Regions from separate parts of the Pragia fontium genome, predicted to be linked through region 1. Evidence: predicted binding sites of a transcription regulator. Region 1 holds the regulator's gene; the other holds the start of a gene.

What was found. The regulator LexA, encoded in region 1, represses DNA repair genes until DNA is damaged. The targets are predictions, from matches to a motif close to TNCTGTATGTACATACAGNA.
Region 2: a site for LexA is predicted at 4,851-4,870, ahead of EL341_RS10785 (DNA translocase FtsK 4TM domain-containing protein). Genes of this name have one in related genera too.

The regions. Positions count from the first base shown of each region.
Region 1 is NZ_LR134531.1:3,465,002-3,475,370, reverse strand. Features, by position in the region: gene plsB (glycerol-3-phosphate 1-O-acyltransferase PlsB) at 1-2,066, opposite strand, end outside; gene EL341_RS15030 (diacylglycerol kinase) at 2,189-2,554, shown strand; gene lexA (transcriptional repressor LexA) at 2,655-3,266, shown strand; gene EL341_RS15020 (hypothetical protein) at 3,352-3,891, opposite strand; gene zur (zinc uptake transcriptional repressor Zur) at 4,280-4,729, opposite strand; gene dusA (tRNA dihydrouridine(20/20a) synthase DusA) at 4,940-5,938, shown strand; gene EL341_RS15005 (aldo/keto reductase) at 6,193-7,164, opposite strand; gene EL341_RS15000 (MerR family transcriptional regulator) at 7,161-7,538, opposite strand; gene EL341_RS14995 (YfbM family protein) at 7,674-8,165, opposite strand; gene EL341_RS14990 (quinone oxidoreductase) at 8,245-9,228, opposite strand; gene dnaB (replicative DNA helicase) at 9,382-10,369, shown strand, end outside.
Region 2 is NZ_LR134531.1:2,505,072-2,515,440, reverse strand. Features, by position in the region: gene cydC (heme ABC transporter ATP-binding protein/permease CydC) at 1-877, opposite strand, end outside; gene cydD (heme ABC transporter permease/ATP-binding protein CydD) at 880-2,649, opposite strand; gene trxB (thioredoxin-disulfide reductase) at 2,784-3,737, opposite strand; gene lrp (leucine-responsive transcriptional regulator Lrp) at 4,315-4,809, shown strand; gene EL341_RS10785 (DNA translocase FtsK 4TM domain-containing protein) at 4,934-8,530, shown strand; gene lolA (outer membrane lipoprotein chaperone LolA) at 8,721-9,332, shown strand; gene EL341_RS10775 (replication-associated recombination protein A) at 9,339-10,369, shown strand, end outside.

The DNA of each region.
Region 1 (10,369 bases):
AGTCGGCCATCCGCCAGCGTTTTAATCAGCTTCTGCCGTTCCAGCTCATTAATCAGTGTTTCAATGACGTCAGGTAGCTCTTCTGCATCGTAGTGCATGAAAAGCTCTTCTCGCAGTAATGGATAGATCAGAGCGACCTGTTCAATAATTTCCTGACGAGAAATACTGTCGTGATGCATAACAATACTGGAAATCAACGATGGTAAAACCAGCATATGGTGAATGTTATTGCGATAGTAGGTCATCAGCACCGCTTGTTCGCGCGGTAGGACAATAATTTCACCTGCGTTATCTTTCTCGACTTCAAATTTACTCATTTTCAGCGCGTGTTCCAGCATTTGCTCAGGGGTACTGGATGGCACCGTGGCATCTTTTGCATAAGGAACATTACGCAGTAGCTGTGTATAGCAGTCGAGCTGCTCAAGTAGCTGCTCACGGGTTAAGGCGCGCTGGCGAGAGGCCAGTAATGCGGTACAACACAGGTTCATGGCATTGGCCGCTGCCGCATTATTGATATTGGTCATCAGCCGGTTGGCGATCTGGTTAACCGTTGGCGTTAGCCAGTTTGGTCTAGGGGTTTCTATCGGATCGACAGCGTCACGCCAGTCCGGAACATGCTGATTGAGGTACGTCATCAGTGGAATAGGTTCACCGAAGTTAACATAGCCCATTCCCAAGTTACGCAGCTTACGCATGGTGCGCACAACCTGCCACAAGTTCTCTTTCTCTTTGGTGGCACCGCGTAGCTCGTTGGCGTAAGTACCCACTTCCATTACGTGCTCATAACCAATATAAACCGGTACCACGGTGATAGGACGATTACCGCCGCGTAGCATGGCCTGTATGGTCATGGAAAGGGTGCCGGTTTTCGGCTCCAGCAAACGACCGGTACGTGAGCGCCCACCTTCAACGAAATACTCAACGGAGTAGCCGCGGTTAAACAGCTCCCCGAGATATTCACGGAATACGGTGGAGTAAAGTTTATTGCCTTTGAAAGTACGGCGAATAAAGAACGCGCCCAAACGGCGGAAAATCGGGCCAGCAGGCCAGAAGTTCAGGTTAATACCTGCGGCGATATGCGGCGGTACCAGCCCTTGATGGTAGAGCACATAAGAGAGCAGCAGATAGTCCATATGGCTGCGATGGCTTGGCGCATAGACGATACCGTGCCCATCTTGTGCCAACTGACGTACACGTTCGGCGTTATGGACATTGATACCCTGATAGAGGCGGTTCCAGGTCCAACTTAAGACGCGATCGGTTACTCGTAGGCCTTCATAGCTAAAGTTGGCGGCGATCTCTTCCATAATATCCACGGCGTTTTGTTTCGCCTTGGTGAGAGAGATCTTTTTGGCCGTTGCTTCTTCTTCTACCGCTTTTTCAATGGCTTTAGAGGTTAACAGTTTATTAAACAGATCCTGACGCATTGGCAGTTTCGGACCGGTGGCCGCCAAACGCTGTCTGGCAAAGTGTATGCGCGCAACGCGGGCGAGTTTTTGCGCAATACTCTTGTCGGTGCCATGTTCGTTCGCCATATGGCGTAATGACACGGGTTGAGAGAAACGCACAAAGCTATCGCGACCAAGCCACAGGACAACAAAGAATTTTTGAATCCCGTTAAATAGGCGTAGGCGAGGAGCGCCAGTGTTTCCATGACCTTCACGGCCAGGAGAACGACCAAACATCACCGATACCGGAACCATTTGAATATCTAAATCTGGATGATTGCGATGCAAATCCAAATAGTCGTGGAACAGTTTGACGGATTCTTCTTTCGGTGCGTAATAGCTAAATAACCGTGGGCCGTCATGAGTAAACACATAACGGGGCAGCAATTGACCGTCAACTTCATAAGGTTCTAGCGGATCGGGTAACTCCTGAGCCAAACATTGGGCCCGTAGGGTTAATAAATCCGCTTTTGAGTTATAGGGCAGAACATAGAGTATCGGGCGTGTGGTATCTAATCCCAATTCAGCCACGGGATCGGAAGGGATACATTTGCTACGAACTAGCATTTTTATAGGTATATTCAATAGCTTATAGTAAAGTTTACGCCAACCAGACATAAATATTGCGAGCCTCATATAAATAGTGAATTGCAAGAATAACAGAACTATACGTAATCTGTGATGATGTGATGTCTGATAATTGCTAAAATTGGTTAGAATTTTTTAGAGGACGTCATTAAATGAATCAGGCAACGGGGCTAACCCGCATTATTAAAGCAGCGGGATACTCATGGAAAGGATTGCGTGCCGCGTGGCAGAATGAGGCAGCATTCCGTCAGGAAACGGCGCTGGTTGTGGTGGCGATAGCGCTGGCAACATGGCTGGATGTGACGATTATCGAACGTATTTTATTAATTAGCTCAGTGGTGTTGATCGCGATTTTTGAAATTATTAACAGCGCGATTGAAGCGGTGGTTGATCGCATTGGCACCGAGCGTCATGAGTTGTCAGGCCGGGCTAAAGATATGGGGTCTGCGGCGGTATTGGTCACGATTTTTCTGGCTCTGTTTGTTTGGGTGAGCATTCTTTATAGTCATTTTTTCTGAGTTATCTCATAAATATATCTTTTTAAGGTTTCCATCCAATGGATACCTGTATATACTCACAGCATAACTGTATATAAAAACAGGTTGAGGGAATCCAGAGATGAAAGCATTAACCGCCAGACAGCAGCAAATTTATGACATGATTCGTGACCATATCAGTCAGTCAGGTATGCCTCCAACTCGTGCTGAGATTGCCCAAACTTTGGGGTTTAAGTCGCCTAATGCGGCTGAAGAACATTTGAAAGCGTTGGCGCGTAAAGGCGTTATTGAGATTGTTACCGGTGCCTCAAGGGGTATTCGTCTGTTGATGGAAACCGAGCAAGAGGGGCTGCCACTGATTGGTCGTGTGGCTGCAGGAGAACCGTTGCTGGCGCAGGAACATATTGAAAACCACTATCAAGTTGATCCTGCTTTGTTTAAACCTCATGCTGATTTTTTGCTGCGGGTTAGCGGTATGTCAATGAAAGATATTGGTATTATGGACGGTGATTTACTGGCGGTACATAAAACTCAAGATGTACGTAACGGTCAGGTTGTGGTTGCCAGAATTGATGATGAAGTGACGGTTAAGCGCTTGAAGAAGCAAGGTAACGTTGTTCAGCTATTACCTGAAAATGAAGAGTTTTCACCTATCGAGGTTGATTTACGTGAGCAAAGCCTGACCATCGAAGGGCTTGCGGTTGGCGTGATTCGCAACGGCGATTGGATGTAATTTTATACTGATTGGCTTCTGATGCAGAAGTACGATACAAAAAAGCGCCTTTGGGCGCTTTTTTATTGCTGCAATATATTGGACATTATTTCTTCGTCAGAAAAATGCCATCCATTAAATTATTTTTATGTTGTTTTAGTCGGGCAATATCGTAATGGCTGGTTAATAGCAAAGTATAAAGTTTATTCTGATAGTTCATGAGTACAAATATACCGGAGATATCCTGATTCCCGTCTTTGGTACTGACCTCAAGCTGTTCAGTTGAGACTTCACCATAAACCTCGGTACTGCGTTTTAATTTGGCTGATTGAAACTCAAAGCTTTCGGCAATGGCGTCAACTTCATCTTTCAACTGAACGCTATCTTCTAACTGTTGAGCGGAGATTCGTCCCAGCAGATTTGGGTCAATTTCATTTTTTAACAGCCAAATAGATGACAGATCGGTTTCTACCAGTTCCCAGTTGTCCGATAGTTGACCGGGTAGGCCCGTTATCTCCGTCCAGTTTTGTACGGAAGTATGATGCTGATTATCATCAATAAGTTTCATGAGCTCATCAGTCGCCCTGGCAGGGGTATTTGATAATGTCCCAGCAATAGTCAGAAGCGCCCATATAAACTGCTTCATTGTTGTTTTCCTTGGAAAATTACCCCTAACATTAGGGGAATAGCATAGTGATTAATGATCGAGGTTACTTATAGTTAGTATGATGAGAATATATCCTTTATTGACGGGGGAATAAAATAAAAAATACGAATAGGATGATATCCTGATTCAATTGAGTAATTTGATTTTATATGTTGGTTTTAATGTTTTTTCTCTGGTAAAGGGGTTTTTAATTTGATTAACCTATTGTTAATTAAATATTTATCGATATGAGGTCTATTGTTAATAATAAAATAATTCATTTAACTTTATAGCGTTATGACTATTTTTACACAATAAATGAAATCGTGGGGTATTCTAAAATAATGATTTAAATATTAATTAATAATAATTAATTTAGATAACTTACTTAGGCTTTTACACACTTAGAACAAACACCGTGTGTTTCTAACACGCTGTGCTGAATAGTAAAATGACTTTTCTCCGCTAACTCTTCTAATAACCGATCGATGCCTTGTGCATGATATTCAGTCACTAATCCACAGCTATCACAGATAAATAAGGCTGAAGTATGCAGTGGTTCGCCAACGTGATGGCACACGACATAGCTGTTTGTTGACTCGATTTTATGAATGAATCCTTGTTCTAATAAAAAGTCGAGGGCGCGATAAACTGTTGGCGGCTTGGCCTGAGGTTCAGATAAACGCAGCAGGTCTAATAAATCGTAAGCGCTAATCGCATTTTTTTGTTCGGCCATCAAACGTAGGACTAACTGACGCTGTGGCGTTAACCGCACGGCGCGTTGTTCACAGAGCTTTTGAACTTTAGCCAACATTAACTCAATATTGATCGATTTCATTGTTATCTCTTTTATTGACCATCTTGCTATAGATTCTACCATGCTTAGGGCGGCAATCGATAGGGCTTCGCTATCCGCTGAGGATTAAGTCCGGTCAGTTATAGCTGAGATCTGTTTTTTCTATGGTAGAATATGTGCCCTATATATTCTGTTAATTCCCTTAAATTTATTTATCAACAGAAACAACTATCTGATAGCCGTTAATTCATAATGAATTCTGATAAAACACATCCTTACCCGATGCAGCGCTTTTCCGTTGCACCGATGCTTGACTGGACCGATCGTCATTGCCGTTATTTTCATCGTTTGCTGAGTGGGCAGACTCTGCTGTATACCGAAATGATTACTACCGGCGCCATACTGTTTGGCAAAGGTGACTATCTGGCCTATAGCCAGGAAGAGCAACCTGTAGCACTACAACTGGGCGGCAGCGATCCGCAGGCGCTGGCTGAGTGCGCCCGGCGGGCTGAGGCCTTAGGCTATAGCGAGATTAATCTGAATGCCGGTTGTCCTTCCGATCGAGTACAGAACGGTCGTTTCGGCGCTTGTTTAATGGCAGAACCCGAGCTGGTGGCTGACTGCGTTAAAGCGATGAAAGACGCAGTGTCGATTCCAGTGACGGTAAAGACCCGAATTGGTATTGATGATTCTGACAGTTATGAATTCCTTCAGCGTTTTATCACTGTGGTTTCAGAGCAGGGTGATTGTGATAACTTCACGCTTCATGCGCGTAAGGCTTGGCTTTCTGGCTTGAGCCCGAAAGAAAACCGTGAGATACCTCCGTTGGACTATCCGCGCGTTTATCAAGTGAAGCAGGAATTCCCTCATCTGACTATTGCGATTAACGGTGGTATTAAAACCCTGGAGCAGGCTAAAGAACATTTGCAATACGTTGATGGCGTCATGATGGGCCGGGAAGCGTATCAAAATCCGGGGATACTAGCCCAAGTAGATCGCGAGTTGTTCGGCATTGAGGGAGATATTCGTCAGGCATCCGATGTGGTAGAGGCGATGTACCCTTATATTGAACAGGAGCTGTCCAAAGGCACCTATCTTGGTCATATAACTCGCCATATGCTGGGATTGTTTCAGGGAATACCCGGAGCACGCCAGTTCCGCCGACATTTGAGTGAGAATGCTCATAAGGCCGGTGCCGATGTTGAGGTTTTGCGGCAAGCGCTGGCTTTGGTGACGGGGAAGGATAGTTAGTTGAGTTTGAGTAAGAGAGTGAAGATAGCTTCTGGGCTTACTGCTTGTTAGTTAAGCTTAATGACAGCAAAGGTTTCGTCCACAATTAGTACAAAGAATAAAATCAACTTGGGTGCACGTGGCCGAGCAGGGTGCGTTAAGGGCGAACGCCCCCTGCACCCCCGCGCCTTCGCCCATCATCCTTGATGGGCGTGCTCCCTCACTCAGTTGTCGGCTGAATTCCAGCGCTTAATAAAAAGGGCAAAAGATAGCACTCATTCGTGCCCAGCCAAATTCCTCGGGCGATAAGGTGCTTGCAGAATCGAGACCTCTTCATCACTCAGCGTGAGAGACAAAGACGCTACTGCATCATCTAAATGATGGGGTTTACTGGCTCCGATAATCGAAGACGTAATCCCCGGGCGGCTATTTACCCAAGCCAGTGCAACCTGAGCCGGAGGTACACCTCGTCCAGCGGCAATCTGTTCAACGGCAGCGACAATGGCATCTTCCTCAGCCTGATGGTTATACCAGCTATGAGCCGGGTCATCAGTGGTGGCGCGGAGGGTTTGGTTTTTTCTGGAGCCGGTGAGGACGCCGCGGGCAAGCGGTGACCACGGCGTGACGGCAATCCCCATTTCATTGCACAGCGGCAACATTTCTCGCTCTTCTTCACGATAAATTAAATTATAGTGATTCTGCATGGAGACAAATTTAGCCAGCCCGTGTTGCTCCTGTAGCGCTAACATCCGCATAAATTGCCATGAATGCATCGAAGAAGCGCCAATATAGCGAGCCTTTCCTGAACGAACCACGGTATCCAGTGCTTCAATGGTTTCCTCAATGGAGGTTTCTGGATCAAAACGATGGATGATATAGAGATCAACGTAATCGGTGCCCAGACGTTTCAGAGACGCATCAATACTCTTCAGAATATGTTTACGTGACAGACCGCGATCGTTTGGGTTATCACTCATTGGCTGAAAGACTTTGGTGGCAATCACCACATCATCTCGCGGCACCGCGCTTAATAGCGTTTTACCAAGCACTTCTTCGCTAGCGCCTAAGGAGTACATATCGGCGGTGTCGAAAAAGTTAATGCCGAGATCCAACGCCTTCTTGATAAAAGGTCTGGTGGCGTTTTCGTCCAAGACCCAGTCGCGCCATTGCGGACTGCCGTAAGTCATACAGCCGAGACAGAGTGGGGATACTTTGATGCCGGTAGAGCCAAAACGAACGTATTTCATTTGGAATCTCCTGTCTTATCGTGAGTTGGGTGGCTACAGTAGCCACTAATTTTTTTATCAAGGACCAGCAGGCAGTTTTGTAGTTCAGCTAAGCGGGCACGGACATTTTCACGGTGATCCTCCAGCAGCATACGGCGTTGATCTTCAGTTGCGGAACCCGCTGCAACCAATTCAACATAGCGCAGCATATCGCGTAGCGGCATGCCGGTGGTTCTCATTTTGCTAAGAAAATCTATGCGATTGAGGGTGGCTTCATCGTAGTGGCGCTGACCTGAGGCGTCACGGTGAACGTGAGGCAGTAAGCCGAGACGTTCATAATAACGTAAGGTATGTGCCGTGAGTCCGGTTCTTTTGGCCAGCGTACCGATTTTCATATAACAGACCTGTTCGTGAGAAGTGGTACCACCTTAAAGGTTAGAGTGCACTCTAGGTCAAGTAGAAAATGGTTTTGTTGACGAAATTGTCAGAGATACGCAGGCAGCGGTTGCTACCTGCGCAGAGGATAAAAATTAGTAAATACCGACCACTACGTGTTTATCATCGTTAAGACAGCGGCGATAAAACTGTAACAGTTCCGTCAGCGCTTGCTCCAGCTCAGTGAACAAAGAATCTTTATCCTGTGAAAGCCAGATGTCCGGGTAGATATCATTATCGTTTAGCTGCTGAGGATTAAACTGAGCTTTCAGCGATGGTAGATCCACTTTTTCCAGCGCAGCGATAATTTCTGGCAGTTCATTATTACCGATGGCGGCAATAAAATTCTCCTCATCCATCACATGCACGCCCACGATGGCATCGCTTAAAGGACTGTCTTCTAACGGAGTGCTGGCAGAGGTTCCAGTGAGAATAAAGTGCAGCCCATCCCACATTTTACCGATATCCAGCGTATCGTTTTCTTCCTCAAGCTCTTCTAATTCATCAAGCAAGGTTTGCTCGTTAAGTTCGATCAGGTTACTCAATTCATTTTCGCTGATAGCGGTATAGCAGGCTTGTATTCCCATGGCGGATATCCGTATGTCAGTTGTCTGGGCACATCATAAAGCAGCGCCGGCGTTTAATCACTACCGGCGTTCAGTGGTATTAGGGGATTAGCAGGCATGAACCTGATGTCGCCCGACTTTCCAGGGTTTTATGAGCCCTTACGGCATCTTTCAACGGGAACTGTTGTTCCGATGGAACATTAACGCTAATGGCACCGCTGGCAATCATAGAAAATAGTTCGTTAGCCGCATGCTGCAATAGTTGCTTCGTGGTGATGTAATTGCCAAGGGAAGGTCGAGTGACAAACAGTCCGCCTTTCTGATTCAAAATCCCTAAGTCCACGCCAGTGACTGCGCCAGAGGAGTTACCGAAGCTGATCATCAGACCATGAGGCTTCAGGCAGTCTAATGATGCCAGCCAAGTTGATTTACCAACCGAGTCATAGACCACATTGACTTTTTCACCGTTGGTCAGAGCCACGACTCTTTCGGCAATATTTTCTGTTCGATAGTTAATGACTGCCCAGGCGCCATCTCGTTTGGCCTGCTCGGCTTTCTCCGCGGAGCCAACGGTAGCAATAAGCTTTATCCCCAGCGCTTTAGCCCACTGACAGGCAATTCGACCGACTCCTCCTGCGGCGGCATGAAACACGATGGTTTCTCCCGGCCTAACTTTATAGGTCATATGTAACAGGTAATAGACGGTGAGTCCTTTCAGGAAAGAAGCGGCGGCCTGCTCAAAAGAGATGGCATTGGGTAGTTTGGCGACGTTATCCGCAGGTACGCAATGATATTCGCTGTAGGCACCCAGCGCTGACTGCGCGTAAACCACGCGGTCACCCACGTGAATATGTGTAACGCCAGCGCCAACCTTCTCTACGACACCTGCCGCTTCAGTCCCTAAACCGGAAGGAAGCGATGGCGGAGGGTATAAACCGCTGCGGACATAGGTATCGATGTAGTTAATCCCAATTGCTTTATTGGCAACCAGAACCTCATGTTCAGCCGGTTCTCTGGGAGTGAAATCTACATAATTCAGTACATCAGGCCCGCCGGTGACGGAAAACTCGATACGCTTAGCCATAGTCTATACTCCGGGATAGTGAAGGATTATTAGCCGATATCATTTAAATTTAGTATAACAGCCATGTTGATCGTTGGGTCAGTTGCTATCATCGCGTATACTGAATGACTGTTCTCTTTTAATCGTAACCGTAATCGGATCGTTGACAACCCCATGGCAGGCAAAACACCTTTTAATAATAAACAAAACTTCCGTACTGAGCGGTCAGTCGACCGTCAAATGGAAGGGCTAAAGATGCCACCTCATTCCCTTGAGGCCGAGCAATCGGTGCTCGGTGGCCTGATGTTGGATAATGAACGCTGGGATAACGTTTCTGAGCGGGTTACGGCGAATGACTTTTACAGTCGTCCACACCGCACCGTCTTTGCTGAAATGCAGCGCTTGCTGGAGCAAGGGAAACCAATCGACCTGATTACTTTATCAGAGTCACTGGAACAAAAAGGTGAGCTCGATCAGGTGGGTGGATTCGCCTATCTGGCTGAATTGTCGAAAAACACACCAAGTGCGGCCAACATCGGTGCTTATGCGGATATCGTGCGCGAACGTGCGGTTGTGCGTGAGATGATTTCGGTAGCCAATGAGATTGCTGATGCCGGTTACGATCCTCAGGGGCGTACCAGTGAAGATTTGCTGGATTTAGCCGAATCTCGGGTTTTCCAGATCGCGGAAAGCCGCAGTAATAAAGATGAAGGCCCCAAAAGCATCGATCAGATTTTGGAAGAGACGGTATCCCGTATCGAACAGCTGTATCAGCGCCCTCATGATGGGGTAACTGGCGTATCCAGCGGCTTTGTTGATCTGGATAAAAAAACTGCTGGGTTCCAAAAGTCTGACCTGATCATTGTTGCTGCTCGTCCGTCCATGGGTAAAACCACGTTCGCCATGAACCTGTGTGAAAACGCAGCCATGATGCAGGATAAACCGGTACTGATCTTCAGTCTGGAGATGCCCTGCGAACAGATTATGATGCGTATTTTAGCCTCCCTTTCTCGCGTCGATCAGACCAAAATCCGTACCGGTCAACTGGATGATGAAGATTGGGCGCGCATTTCCAGCACTATGGGAATTTTGCTGGAAAAACGCAATATGTATATTGATGACTCCTCCGGTCTGACGCCGACGGAAGTTCGTTCCCGTGCCC
Region 2 (10,369 bases), 960 kb from region 1:
CTTCAAAAGCGGCCAGAGAGATAAACACAAACAGCGCAATAAATGCACCGGGCTGCGGGTTATCACCGATACCTACCGATGCAAGCCAAAGAATGAGTACCAGCGTAAATCCGGTGGCCAGAATCATTAAGGTTTGGGATGCTCCAGCCAAAGTGGCCTGTTGTTTTTGGCGTTCCAGCCAGCGTTGTTCAATTAAGTCCAATTTAAGCCGGAATGCAGGTAAGGCAGCGAAAATAACCAGTTCCGCTTGTCCTTGTAGCCATGAGGTGAGTTGTCCGCGGTAATCGCTGCGTAGGGCGGTTAAATCAGCACCAATGGGTTTACCTGCACGATAGAAAATGGTCGGTAGGGCAAACAGCAGGATTAACATAATGCCGCCTAGCGTACAGGCCAGCGTTACATCAAGCCAGCTGAGCCCAAAAGTGACCACTACAATGACCACAATAGCGCTAACCAGCGGGGAGATCAGCCGTAAGTAGAGGTGATCGAGGGTTTCAACATCAGCGACGAGTCGATTGAGTAGCTCAGCCTGACGGAAACGGGCAATGCCCGCCGGGGAAAGGGGCATTAACTTTTGGAAGGTGAAGGTGCGTAAGTGGGCCAAGACTCTAAACGTCGCATCATGACTAACCAGACGTTCAGCATAACGTCCGGCAGTACGAATAATGGCTGAGCCCCGAACGCCCGCAGCCGGTAGCATATAGTTAAAGGTAAGTAGTCCTGCTAACCCTGCCAGAGCAGAGGCAGCAAGGAACCAACCGGATAAGGTCAGCAAACCAATACTGGACAGAATGGTGACAATAGCCAGCACAATGCCTAAAGAGAGACGGAACCAATGTCGGCGGTACAGCGCTAAAAAAGGAAGTAACGTCTTCATGTTTAAACCTCCGCATTCCGGCCAGACATCAGCACGCTAAATGGGCCTGATGATTGATTAAGGGTAGTGAAATCCCCTTGCTGAACAATCTCCCCTTTATCCATGACCCAAATCTGATCGTATCCGTCAAGATCTTCAAGTCGATGGGTGACTAGCAGAGTGGTCTGGCACATTGAGGCCTCTCTCAAGGTATTCATCACTAATCTTTCGCTGTTGGCATCTAAACTGGCGGTGGGTTCGTCCAATATCAACAGGTGGCAAGGGGAAAGCAGGGCTCGGGCAACTGCGACCCGTTGAGCTTGCCCAACCGAGAGGCGAGCAGCATGGTCGCCAACGATAGTGTCTAGTCCATCGGGAAGGAGCGGGAGGAATTCATCAACATAAGCCCGTTTGATGGCCTGCGCTAACGCTTCATCTGACGCCAGGGGATCGGACAACAAAATATTATCGCGTACGGTGTGTGCCGGTAAGTGCGGGTTCTGACCAACCCAACTGAGGTGTTTCCGCCAGCAAGTCGGTTGTAGGCTATTCAGTTCAATATCATTGATCGTAATTGAACCTTGATAGGGCATAAAACCTAGCAGCAGATTAAGCAGTGAGCTTTTTCCTGCGCCACTGTGGCCGACGATGGCAATGCGTTGCCCCGGGGTCAGCACAAAATTTAGCGGTCCAGCCAGCGTTTTCCCATCAGGAGAAATAATGGTGAGGTTGTTGGCGCGAAGGGTGATGCTATCACAGACCGGTAACTCATTGACTCCCTGGCCATTGGATTGATCGGTTTCAGCTTCCAAAAAGGTTTGTAATGACTCAGCAGCACCAATCGCCTGAGCTTTGGCATGATAGTAAGTGCCAAGATCGCGTAACGGTTGGAAAAACTCGGGAGCCAAAATTAACACCAGAAAACCAGCAAATAAGGTCACTGGCATACCGTACGATCCAAAATTTAGTTCCCCAAGATAAGAGAAACCAAAATAGACGGCGGCCACGGCGATGGATACCGAAGCAAAAAACTCTAAAACAGCGGAGGAGAGAAAAGCCAGCTTTAACACATCCATGGTGCGGGAGCGAAAATCTTCTGAGGCTTGACTAATTTGTTCGGTTTCGGCCGGCCCCCGATGAAATAGTCTTAGGGTATCCAAGCCTCTTAATCGATCGAGGAAGTTACCGCTTAGTCGAGCCAGTGCGATAAAATTACGTCGGTTGGCATCGGCGGCACCCATGCCTACCAGCGCCATAAATATCGGTATCAGCGGTGCGGTGACAAATAGAATCAGTCCTGCAGCCCAGTTAATCGGAAATACTGCCGCCAGTATTAAGATCGGAATCATGGCCGCCAGCATCATTTGTGGTTGATAACGGGAGTAGAAGTCCTGCATATCCTCAATTTGCTCAAGGATCATGGTTGCCCAGCTTCCCGCCGGTTTACCCTGAATCCAGGCCGGCCCCAGTTGTTCAAGGCGATTGAGTACCTGCTGACGAATTCGCTGTCGGATAGCGGCACCGTAAATAAAGCCCACGCGTTCTCTGAGCCAAACTAACAGCGCACGAAAAATAACGGTAACAATAATCAGGATAAAATAGCCGATCAACGTATCTCGAGGAATATTTTCGATAATCAATGCATGGAGAATCGTTGCCAGTAACCAAGCCTGCACGATAATCAATATTCCACTGAGTAATCCCAACAGGGTAGATATCCGTAACCAACGTTGTGCCGGAGCGCCCTGAGATTTTAACCAGCGGATCAACTCACGCTGTCTTGTTTTATTCATATTAGACATAAGTTTGGACGGGGTCTGATTAGCAAAGTTGGGATAAGGATACCATTAGTATCCGCAAAAGAATAAGGCGGCCGTTAGCCGCCTTAAACATGTGGTGTTATACCAACATGTGACACAAATAGCGATTAGCCGTTATTTTGTGTTTCGAGGTAACGTTCTGCATCCAGCGCAGCCATACAACCACTGCCTGCAGAAGTGATCGCTTGGCGATAAATATTATCGGCAACGTCGCCAGCAGCAAAAATGCCTGGGATGCTAGTTTGGGTGGCATTACCTTGCGTACCCGAATGTGTTTTCAGGTAACCATCTCGGAGTTCAAGCTGGCCGGTAAAAATATCAGTATTTGGACGATGTCCAATAGCAATAAATACGCCGGTAAGCGTCAGTTCTTCAGTGACGTGAGTGTTGGTATCTTTTAGACGAACACCAGTAACGCCCATGTCATCACCCAAAACTTCATCTAACGTTCTATCCGTATGCAGAATAATATTGCCGTTGCGGACCTTTTCCATCATGCGGTCGATAAGGATTTTTTCTGCCCGGAAACTGTCTCTACGGTGAATCAGGTGAACTTCGGCAGCAATATTGGATAAGTACAGCGCTTCTTCGACGGCGGTATTACCACCACCCACTACGGCAACCTTTTGATTGCGATAGAAGAAACCATCACAGGTGGCACAGGCTGAAACGCCTCTGCCTTTGAAGTTTTCTTCAGAAGGTAATCCTAAATACTGGGCAGAAGCACCGGTAGCGATAATCAGGGCATCACAGGTGTACTCTTCGCTATCACCAAACAAACGGAAAGGACGAGTCTGTAAATCAACCCGCTGAATATGGTCGATAATGATCTCGGTCTGGAATTTGAGTGCATGCTCGCGCATACGATCCATTAAACCAGGACCGGTTAATCCTTCTGCATCGCCAGGCCAGTTTTCTACATCGGTTGTGGTGGTTAGTTGCCCACCTTGTTCAATACCTGTAATTAATACCGGATTGAGGTTTGCGCGTGCGGCATAAACCGCGGCGGTATAACCCGCTGGGCCTGAACCTAAAATGAGTAACTTACAGTGCTTGACCATAGCGATAATTCCTCTGTGAGGGTAAGACCGAATAATTTATGTGATTGTAAGGAAAATACAACATTAAAAAAAGTCATGATCGGGTTTGTTACCAATCATTGTGATAGGTTTTTTCTATTAAATGTGCGATTTTGGAGTTAAAATGACGCAGTTATGAATTTATATAGAGAATTGTGCTTTTTTTTACTCATTTACTTTGACAATAACGCAGGTATTTGCGAAAACATTATTCTGTGATTACGCTGATAACTATATTGACGAAGTTTATAAGGTAAGTGTTTTGGCAAGGTAACAGATACTTACTCTTTATATGTATAGATTAACCGCATAATACAATATGTTCAGGTTGTAGTTTTGAGCAGTACCCTGATTTACATTGGTGATGGCTGAAGATCATTAATGTAATAAAACTAAGTGGTTAGATAGATATCTTGTGCTGTTGGCTACAGATAATAACTAGAACACCTGGTTTCTGGCTGGTATATAACTACAGTTATTGGCTTGGACAGAAGCGCCGTAAAATCTTTAGGAGAGTTAGCGGTGTATCAGAAACAAGGAAGATATTGAGAGAAGAAAAATGGTAGACAATAAAAAACGCCCGAGTAAAGATCTTGATCGAATTGACCGTAATATTTTGAATGAATTGCAGTTGGATGGACGCATTTCTAACGTTGAGCTGTCAAAACGTGTTGGCTTATCACCAACGCCGTGTTTGGAGCGGGTACGTCGTCTTGAAAGACAGAAATTTATTCAAGGTTATACTGCGTTACTGAATCCTCATTATTTAGACGCGTCGCTGCTGGTTTTTGTTGAAATCACGCTGAATCGCGGTGCGGCTGATGTTTTTGAACAGTTCAATACGGCTGTACAAAAATTAGAGGAAATTCAGGAGTGTCACTTGGTTTCTGGTGATTTTGACTATCTTCTGAAAACGCGCGTATCAGATATGTCCGCGTATAGAAAACTATTAGGTGAAACGCTGTTACGTTTACCCGGTGTAAACGACACGCGTACCTACGTAGTTATGGAAGAAGTTAAACAGAGTAACCACTTGGTTATCAAAACGCGATAATTCATCATAGCAGGTGCAAAATCTGCAAACTTCCGTTACACTCCTGTGTATTCATACAGTTTCAGCGCTGGGTAATTCTGGCGCTGCCGTTCATGCATTGCTACGGTAACCTGGAGAGCCTTTCTTGAGCCAGGAATATATAGAAGACAAAGAGCCTAAGTTGAAGAAGTTGAATAGCCGCCAGCGGCTTTTTGAAGCCGGTTTATTGGTGGTGGTTATTTTTGCCATTTATCTTATGGTGGCACTGGTCAGTTTCAATCCTGCCGATCCCAGCTGGTCGCAAACCGCTTGGCACGAGCCGATTCATAATATTGGTGGCGAAAGCGGAGCTTGGCTGGCCGACACCTTTTTATTTATATTCGGCGTACTGGCTTATGTGGTACCGCTGCTGATGGTTTTCCAATGCTGGGTGCTGTATCGCCATGAACGCGATGAGAAACCCGTTGATTTCTTTGCTCTATCGCTGCGTTTTATTGGTTTGCTGGCGCTGATTTTCTCTTCCTGCGGGCTATCGGCCATCAGCATTGATGACTGGTATTATTTTGCATCCGGTGGCGTTATCGGCAGCTTATTGAATAGTGCGCTATTACCTCATTTTAATGGGGTGGGTGCAACGCTGATTCTGCTGTGCGTATGGGCGATTGGCCTGACGCTATTTACCGGTTGGTCGTGGTTAACGATTGCAGAAAAGATTGGTGCTTTTGTCATGGGAGCGCTGACTTTTGTTACCAACCGTACGCGCAAAGAGCCGGATTATGAAACCGATATCGCTGATGACAAGAATGCGGTCATTCCGGTTAGTGATAGTCATTCATTTTCCGAGTCTAATAGCGATGATGTGTTATTTAGCGCGCCAGGGGTAAGGGCGGGCGAAAGCTATGGTTTCACTGATGCAGATAGCGATGAAGAGCAAGACCCATCCATTCATTTTAAAAATGAGCTACAACAGGAACTCTCTTTCTCTGCTGCGATGAGCGATGATGAACGACCGGAAGATGGTGCTGCATCTGAACCCGTTGAGCCCACGTTGTTTGGTACATCAAATGTCGCTACTCCGTCAGCTTCATTTCAAGCTCAGCCTGAGACAACGGCCAATTCCGTTATTGGGCAGAGCGAACAACAACCAGAACCTCAGTTTACAACAGCCGCAACGTATCCATTTTCATCTCATAACGACAATATGTCAGAAAGGGCGGTTTCTGAGCCATCAGCGGTTTCTTTTGGCCCGGCAACATTTACCTTTAGTAATTCTCAACCGGTAGAACCTTCTGAAAGTACGGTACCTGCTGAGAGTGAAACCGAGTATCCGTTTAGTCTGCATGACGCTATTCCTGATGAGTATTTCCCGGCTGACGATGCAACGGATAATGGTTCATCTAACTTGCCCGCAGGTAGCTTTAGCGCGGCGATGTCGGATGAACCTGAAAGCGATCCTGCCGGTAATTTGTCGTCGGCGTTTAATGCACTTTCTGCGGCTTCAGCCGCTGCCAGTGTTGCATCCACCGTCTCTTCGGCTTCAGCACCAACAATCGCGTTCACGCCTGCCGTGAGCAGTGGGCAGCCGCAGATCAAGCAGGGTATCGGTCCAGAATTACCACGCCCTAATCCGGTACGAATTCCAACGCGTCGCGAATTAGCTTCGTATGGCATTAAGCTCCCTTCACAGCGGGAAGCTGAGCAACGGGAGCGCGAGCGTCTGGCTCAAGGGCAGTCACAGCCTGACAATATGCCATCTGCCACCAACGGTGAAGATGAGTTTGATGCTATGCAGCAAGAGTCGCTGAGAAAAGCTTTTGCTGAAGAGCAGCGCCAGCGCTATGGCGAAGAATACCAGTTAGATGACGGCGGTTATAACGACCAAGCGGTAACGGATAATCCTTTATACGGTGTTTCTGCCAGAGATGATGACGAAGAGACCGTCGACAATCGTCCAATTGAGCCGCTGTTTACCTTACCTTCGCAGGTAAGCGATGTGGAGCGCGCGGATGAAGTACCTTTAGGCAATATTAATGATGTATTGCCGGTAGCGCCGACTTCGACATCACCTTATGCTTATCAACAACCGGCTCAGAGTCATGCTGCACCACCGGTAAGCCAAACATCAACGCATTCTGGCTCAATGGGTGCCGTACCACCTCAGCCAGCCGCTGTTCCAGAAGAACGTCAGCCGGAACAGCCATCGATGGATGGGTTAATCCATCCGTTCTTGATGCGTAACGATCGTCCATTGGAAAAACCAACGACACCGCTGCCATCGTTAGATCTATTATCAGCTCCGCCTACCAATCAGGCGCCAGTTGATATGGAAGCGCTGGAAGAAACTGCGCGTTTACTTGAACGTCGATTGGCCGATTTCCGAGTGAAAGCCCATGTTGTTGATATTTTACCGGGGCCGGTAATTACTCGTTTTGAATTAGATTTAGCGCCGGGTGTCAAAGCCGCACGTATTTCCAGCTTAGCCAGAGACTTAGCTCGTTCACTGTCAGTCACGGCAGTGCGGGTGGTTGAAGTGATTCCCGGTAAACCTTATGTCGGTCTGGAACTGCCGAATGAACACCGCCAGACGGTATATATGCGAGAAGTTTTGAATTCACCTGAATTCAGTAGCGCCTCTTCTCCATTAACCGTTGTATTGGGTAAAGATATTTCCGGACAGCCGGTGACGGCCGATTTGGCGAAGATGCCTCACTTATTGGTTGCTGGTACCACCGGTTCCGGTAAGTCGGTCGGGGTAAACGCCATGATTCTGAGTATGCTGTATAAGGCAAAACCGGAAGACGTTCGTTTTATCATGATCGACCCGAAAATGCTGGAGTTATCGGTTTATGAAGGTATACCGCATCTGTTGACTGAAGTGGTTACCGATATGAAGGATGCCGCTAATGCGCTACGTTGGTGCGTTGGTGAAATGGAACGACGCTATAAGCTTATGTCAGCATTGGGCGTGAGAAATCTGGCGGGCTATAATGACCGGGTTCAGGAAGCGGAGCAGCTTGGTCGCCCAATTCCCGATCCGTTCTGGAAGCCAAGCGAAAGTATGGATGTCTCCCCACCGATGCTGGAAAAACTGCCGTACATTGTGGTGTTGGTTGATGAGTTTGCCGACCTGATGATGGCAGTGGGCAAAAAAGTCGAAGAGTTGATTGCCCGTTTGGCACAGAAGGCGCGTGCTGCGGGTATCCATTTGGTGCTGGCTACACAACGACCTTCCGTCGACGTTATTACTGGCCTGATTAAAGCGAACATTCCTACGCGTATGGCGTTTACCGTTTCCAGTAAAATTGACTCACGCACCATCCTCGATCAGGGGGGCGCAGAATCACTGCTGGGGATGGGGGACATGCTCTATCTGCCGCCAAACTCATCTATGCCGGTACGTGTTCACGGTGCTTTTGTGCGCGATCAGGAAGTACACGCCGTGGTACAAGATTGGAAAGCGCGCGGTCGTCCGCAGTATATTGATAGTATTACCGCCACGTCAGAAGAAGGTGAAGGTGGCTTTGGTTTTGATGCTGATGAAGAACTGGATGCTCTGTTCGATCAGGCGGTTGCTTTTGTGGTTGAGAAGAAGAAACCGTCTATCTCTGGTATTCAGCGCCAGTTCCGTATTGGTTATAACCGAGCAGCTCGGATTATCGATCAGATGGAAGCTCAAGGTATTGTCAGCCCGCCTGGGCATAACGGTAACCGTGAGGTACTGGCGCGTTCACAGTTTGATTAGTTGACCGTCATTGCTTAACGATAGGGCCGCTTATGCGGCCCTTATTTCAACTGAAAAGATAAGTAAAAGATCATATACTTAATGGCATTAGCCTGTACCTTGCCCGCTATTGTCAGGTAGAGTGCCACAGATAGATTCAAAATGCGTTTAACCTACGTTTTCTCGATAATAGATTGGAGTAATTGCAACAATGAAGAAACTACTTATCACCTGTTGCCTGATGTCTGGTCTGGTGTCCTCAGCCGTATTAGCTGACGCTCGCTCAGATTTGCAAAACCGTCTGAATAAGGTGAATAGCTTCCATGCCAGTTTCTCTCAATCGGTAAAGGATGCTGGCGGTGCGGCGATACAGCAAGGTGAAGGCGAACTTTGGGTTAAGCGCCCTAATTTGTTTCGCTGGCATATGACATCACCGGATGAAAGTATTCTGGTTTCTGATGGTAAAACCTTATGGTTCTTTAACCCGTTTGTTGAGCAGGCGACGGTCACATGGTTAGATAGCGTAACCGGCGATACGCCGTTTATGTTGATTACGCGTAATAGCGCTACCGACTGGAGCAAATATAATGTGCAACAGCAAGGCAATGAGTTTCAATTAACGCCAAAAGCGATAAAAGGTAATCTAAAAGCCTTTTCGATTAACGTAACGCCAGACGGTATCATCAAAGGCTTTGTGGCAGTTGAACAGGACGGCCAGCGCAGCAGCTATGCGCTGAAAGGCCAACAAACCGGTTCTGTCGATGCGGCACAGTTTACTTTTACACCACCAAAAGGCGTGACGATAGACGATCAACGCAAGTGAGGCATGGTGAGCACTCTTTCACTCGATTTTTCTCAGAATGAATTTCAACCGTTGGCGGCGCGGATGCGCCCCCGTACGCTCGCTGAGTATATTGGTCAGCGCCATCTTCTCTCTGCGGGTAAGCCATTACCGCGAGCAATAGAGGCCGGTCATTTACACTCAATGATTCTTTGGGGGCCGCCGGGCACCGGTAAAACCACGTTAGCTGAAATTATTGGTCATTATGGTAATGCTGATGTGGAACGCATTTCAGCAGTAACCTCGGGTATTAAAGAGATTCGAGAGTCGATTGAGCGTGCTCGCAATAACCGCGATGCTGGCAGAAGAACGATCCTGTTTGTGGATGAAGTTCATCGTTTTAATAAAAGCCAGCAGGATGCCTTTCTGCCGCATATTGAAGATGGCACCATTACTTTTATTGGCGCAACCACCGAAAATCCATCGTTTGAACTTAATTCGGCACTGTTATCCCGCGCCCGAGTTTATCTGCTTAAATCGTTAGATGGCCCAGATATTGAGCAAGTCTTGTTGCAGGCCATGCAGGATAAAGAGCGTGGCTACGGTGAACAGAATATCGTGTTGCCGGATGAAACTCGTCGCATGTTATCGGAACTGGTTAATGGTGATGCGCGACGCGCGTTAAATAGTTTAGAAATGATGGCGGATATGGCTGAGATTTCTGCCAATGGTCAGCGAGTATTAACCCCTGAGCTATTGAAAGAGATCTCTGGCGAACGTAGCGCACGCTTTGATAACAAAGGTGACCGCTACTATGATTTGATTTCCGCACTGCATAAATCAGTGCGCGGTTCCGCACCTGACGCTGCACTCTACTGGTATGCACGAATTATCAGTGCGGGAGGCGATCCACTGTATGTCGCCCGTCGTTTATTGGCAATTGCATCTGAAGATGTGGGTAATGCCGATCCGCGCGGTATGCAGGTGGCTATTGCGGCTTGGGACTGCTTTACTCGCGTTGGCCCGGCAGAAGGGGAAAGAGCGATTGCTCAGGCGATAGTGTATTTAGCCTGCGCACC